DNA from 2 places in the Pseudoalteromonas sp. 0802 genome. Region 2 is predicted to be linked to the other one. Evidence: predicted binding sites of a transcription regulator. Region 2 holds the regulator's gene; the other holds the start of a gene.
The links. Region 2 encodes LexA, which represses DNA repair genes until DNA is damaged. Its sites were predicted from a motif close to TACTGTATNNNNATACAGTA; they were not measured.

Region 1: a site for LexA is predicted at 1,385-1,404, ahead of HUS61_RS03575 (SulA-like leucine-rich domain-containing protein). Genes of this name have one in related genera too.

Annotation. Positions count from the first base shown of each region.
Region 1 covers NZ_JABVXE010000001.1:779,471-781,878, reverse strand. The annotation lists gene HUS61_RS03585 (alpha/beta hydrolase) at 1-407, shown strand, start outside; gene HUS61_RS03580 (YchJ family protein) at 404-883, opposite strand; gene HUS61_RS03575 (SulA-like leucine-rich domain-containing protein) at 924-1,361, opposite strand; gene HUS61_RS03570 (S9 family peptidase) at 1,664-2,408, opposite strand, start outside.
Region 2 covers NZ_JABVXE010000004.1:92,189-94,596, reverse strand. The annotation lists gene HUS61_RS09790 (hypothetical protein) at 1-113, opposite strand, end outside; gene HUS61_RS09785 (hypothetical protein) at 272-652, shown strand; gene HUS61_RS09780 (PaaI family thioesterase) at 660-1,097, opposite strand; gene lexA (transcriptional repressor LexA) at 1,259-1,876, shown strand; gene coxB (cytochrome c oxidase subunit II) at 2,314-2,408, shown strand, end outside.

The sequences.
Region 1 (2,408 bases), on a different contig from region 2:
TGCCTTATATTGAGGCCGACTTCAGAACAACCCAAAAAAGTACGTTAGTCGGTAACTCTCTTGGTGGTTTATTTGCGGCTTATACCTTATTCACTGAGCCTTCGCTTTTTTCAAATTATATTATCGGCAGTCCTTCAGTGTGGTTTAAAGAAAACTCAATATTAGCTATGGCTGTAAAACCAGCTGCTAACACAACAAAAGTTTACATCGCAGTAGGAGAACTTGAAGAAAGCGAAGGCGAAAAAATGGTGTCGGGCGCAAGGCAATTAGCAGCTAAAATTACTAAACAAAGCGGCGCGCTGGTTACAACAAATTTATTTGTTATTCCTCAGGCACGCCATGCAACGGCATTCCCAACAACGATTACCCAAGCCTTAGACTGGATTTACCAGGTTAATGATAACTAAAGAGCGTGACACTTTTTATATTTTTTGCCGCTACCACAAGGGCACTCGTCGTTACGGCCAATTTTAATATCTGCAACTGGCGTTATATCACCATCTAGGTAACGCCATAGGCCATCTTCTTTAATAAAACGCGACTTCTCGTGTAACTCACAATACAAGCTTTGATAAAAGTAATTAGCTTTAAATTCTACAAAACCTTCTTGCTCGTTATGTTCAGTATCTAAAACACTTAGCTTGGTAAAACGGCAGCTATTAGCAAAATCTTTAATTTCGCGAACAGGGTTCGCGGCTTGCTGGCTTTGTGCATAAGTACTAAATACATATTTTGCATCTTTTAGCGCGTATGCACTAAAACGAGAACGCATAAGTTGCTCTGGGGTATCAGCTTGGCTTGCACCTGTATGAAAAGGCTGGCAGCAAAGCTCGTAAGTCGATTCGCTGCCACAAGGACAAAGGGAGTGTGTGAGTGATGTCATAACAACTTACCTAAAACTATAAATTGTTATTTTAACAAGCCTATTGTGGCTGCGGTACTAAATTGTTTAATTGAGCGCTTTTTGTAAAACAATAAAATTTTGCAGATGCCTGCTCAAGGTTTAAGTTCATCGAATCAAGTTGATGATTGTTTACAATATCTGTCCATGTGATCACAGCAGCAAAATTACCGTTATGTAATGCTGAACTAAGAACGTATTCAAGATTAACTAAATGTTTTTGTCTGATCACAAGTAGTTTGCTGGTATCAATCGAACACGAATCTAGTAAGGCTTTACTAGGAACATGATCAGGAGCAATTAATAGTGTCCATGCATTTTGGCTATTGTAATGATGCAATACTTTTAATAGCTCAAAAGTTGCTGAAATTTCGTCTTCAATCTGAATTAAATTAACAGACGCTTTATCGTTATCTTGTTGGTAGCTTTTAACTGTTCTTAAGGTAATTGGCTGTAACATAACTTTCACTCACTGGTTGTTTATACAGTATGTGTATACAGTAGTTTATACAGTGTTTTTGCGCAAGTACTTTTTTGCTATTTTTTAACCAATGATTCAGTTTTATTTTAGTCAAAATAATTTAATTGTTATTAAACAGTGGTTTACGGTTTTATTTTGAAGGTTGGAAAAGGTGAAAAATTTACTAGTAAAGATATACAGTATTTTATACAGTACTGTGTAAACTGTTAAATTTTGATTCTATACAGGTGTTTTGCATAAAAAAGCCGGCATAATACCGGCTCTTTATCTTTGCAATTTTGCTACTTATCTAAGTAGGTATTTAAGAACTCAAGGTATGCATTTGAGGCTTTTATGCGGTTTTCTTTTTTAGTAAAACCATGGCCTTCATCATCGAATAATACATATTCAACAGGCACACCATTTGCCTTTACAGCGGCAACAAGTTCATCGCTTTCAACTTGTAAAACGCGTGGGTCGTTAGCACCTTGGATCACCATTAATGGCTTGGTGATGTTTTTAGCATGAAATAGTGGCGAAATGGCACGGTGACGTTCACCGTCTGTCGCTGGGTCGCCCATTTCATCATACAGTGCCTTTTTAAAGCTTTCCCACCATGGTGGAATCGAGTTTAAGGTTCTAACCCAGTTTGTTACACCAAATATATTAATGCCTACTTTGAACTCTTCAGGTTCAAAGGCAAGTGCTGCGGCGGTCATAAAGCCACCATAGCTGCCCCCCATGATGCCAATTTTATCAGCATCAACCCAATCTAGGCTTTGCAGGTGTTTTTTACCGTAAACAATATCTTGTAAATCGTCAGTGCCGTGTTTTTTATCATCTAAATGAAAGAAGGTTTTACCATAGCCTGAGCTGCCACGGTTATTAACTGCAAAAATGGCATAACCATGATTGACTAGATGCTGTTGCATTGCACTATATCCTGTGCGACTTTGGCCGCCAGGACCGCCGTGCACCCAAACTAAAGCTGGTACTTTGTTGTTGCTATTAGCTTGCTTAGGCTTATATAAAACCCCAGGGATCTCT
Region 2 (2,408 bases):
GGTAATGAGCTCATTACCAGCCCACCTAAGAGCCAAAAAAAGATCTGCAAAGCAAGTAAGTAGCCAAGCCATTTATGCCCTTTACGAGCATACTTAAACAGGCGTTTATTCATTATTACCCCGTTATTATTGTTATGTGGGCGCTATTTTAGGTTGTTTAGCTAGATTGCCAATGCGGCATAATGTCGCATTAACTGTATTCTAGATTTGGTATATATACAAAACTGAGTTAAAGTTTCAGTCGATATAAATAGAGGGTAAAAACGAGAGTATGTCGGAAATTCAATTTTTAAATGTAGATCTGGAGCTTGAGTCAAAGCACGATATTAGTGCGCTTGTTGCTGATTTGAAGAAAAACGCCATGGTTTTACATTATGACCAAGATGAATACCGCCAACTAGCACGTATTGAAGCAACCGCAGATATCAGCTCTCCAGATAAAGCCATTAACCAGCTTTGCGAGCTTATTGAGTCTTGCTCGCGCAATGCATTAAAACAGTGGTTATCGTGCTCAAAGCGTACATTTGATATAGGCTTTGAATCAGGTAATTCGCCTAAATGCTTTAACCAACCCCTGCATGCCGATACCTTGTTACGTATCTCTGCAATTGGCGCAGGGATTGAAATTACTATTTATCCTGTCGAAAAATAGCCAGAATTTATCGCTCTACAACAGCTGCGGTCATTCTTGATACGCAGCAAAGCTCTCCTGCGGCATTGGTAATTTTAATATCCCAAACAGAAGTTCGCTTACCTAAATGCAGCGGTCTCGCAGTTGCTGTTAACGTTCCTTTGCGTGACGCTTTCATGTGGTTGGCATTAATTTCTTGGCCAACAGCATAAAACTTATTGAAATCAACCACGAAATTGGCTGCATAGCTTGCCACTGTCTCTGCTAATACAACGTTTGCTCCGCCATGGACCATGCCCATAGGGTTATGATGCTCAGGAATAGCAGGCATGGTTGCCATTAAATAATCATCGCCAATTTCAGTTACCTCAATGCCCATAGTTTTCATTAAAGTGCCTTGACCGGTAATCCCTTGTTCCAGCTCTTTGCAAAGCTCTAACGTGATTGGTTGGTGCCAAATACTCATTGTGTTTCCTTAGCCTGCTAATTAAAGATAATACCTTATGGCATCTTTCGGTGTGGTTCAATGTTAGTTTTGTAGCAATATGATGGGGTTAATTTAAATTTGCGATTTTCAAATAACTGTATATACTCACAGTTGAATGTACTGTATGGAAAACCAGTTGTATGCGCCCATTAACTAAACGCCAATCGCAAATTTTAGAACTAATTAAAGTCTTTATTAAAGATACAGGCATGCCACCTACGCGTGCTGAAATAGCTCAAACATTGGGTTTTAAAAGTGCCAACGCTGCTGAAGAACACCTAAAAGCACTGGCAAAAAAAGGCATGATCAAAATGAAGCCTGGGGCGAGTCGCGGTATTCAGTTAATTGAAGAAGATGAGCCAGAGCAACTAGGCTTACCTTTAATTGGCCGTGTTGCAGCTGGTGAACCTATTTTGGCGCAAGAGCATGTTGAAAGTCACTGCCAAGTTGATCCTTCATTATTTAAACCTGCTGCCGATTTCTTACTGCGTGTAAATGGTATGAGTATGAAAGACATTGGTATTATGGATGGCGATTTGCTTGCAGTACACAGAACACAAGTTGCTGAAAACGGGCAAGTAGTTGTAGCTCGAGTCGATGAAGATGTAACAGTTAAGCGTCTAGAAAAGGCGGGTCGCAAAGTACTTTTACACGCTGAGAACGAAGAGTTTTCGCCTATTGAGGTTGACCTTGAGCATGAGTCGTTCAACATCGAGGGGTTAGCGGTAGGTGTTATTCGTAACGCTGACTGGATGTAAACGTTCCCAATTTGGTGCATTAAATTGACTCAATTTGGTGCGCCGCTGAAATTTTACTACTTAATTAGGATTTGTGAATCCTTACTCTTCATTTAAAGCCTTATATGGCGCAGTTTTCCTCTCTTTTTATATTTCGTTCTTACTCCTAAACATTAAATAACGCGCTGATTATAGTTGTTATTTGTGCACCAAAATAAACATTTATTATCATTAAAACTTGCTTATTGGTTATTTTTTAACTAATTGGTTAATACACTGTATTAACACCTAATTAATAAAAAGACACAAAAATGTGCGAGGTGTTAGTCATGGGGTCGGTATCATAAGTGGGTCAAAATGATACGTAGTCGCTCTGAACAATAAGAAAAACGAATGGGCACCTTGTTGTATCGCCTTTTCGCTTTGCGTCTTGCAATAGCATCTAAAGGAGCCGTCACATGGGTAAACTGCGTTACGCCTTGTGGCTTATATTGTTTGCACTTCCTGAGCTTGCATTGGCAAATAGCCAATACAATATGCGTAAAGGGGTGAC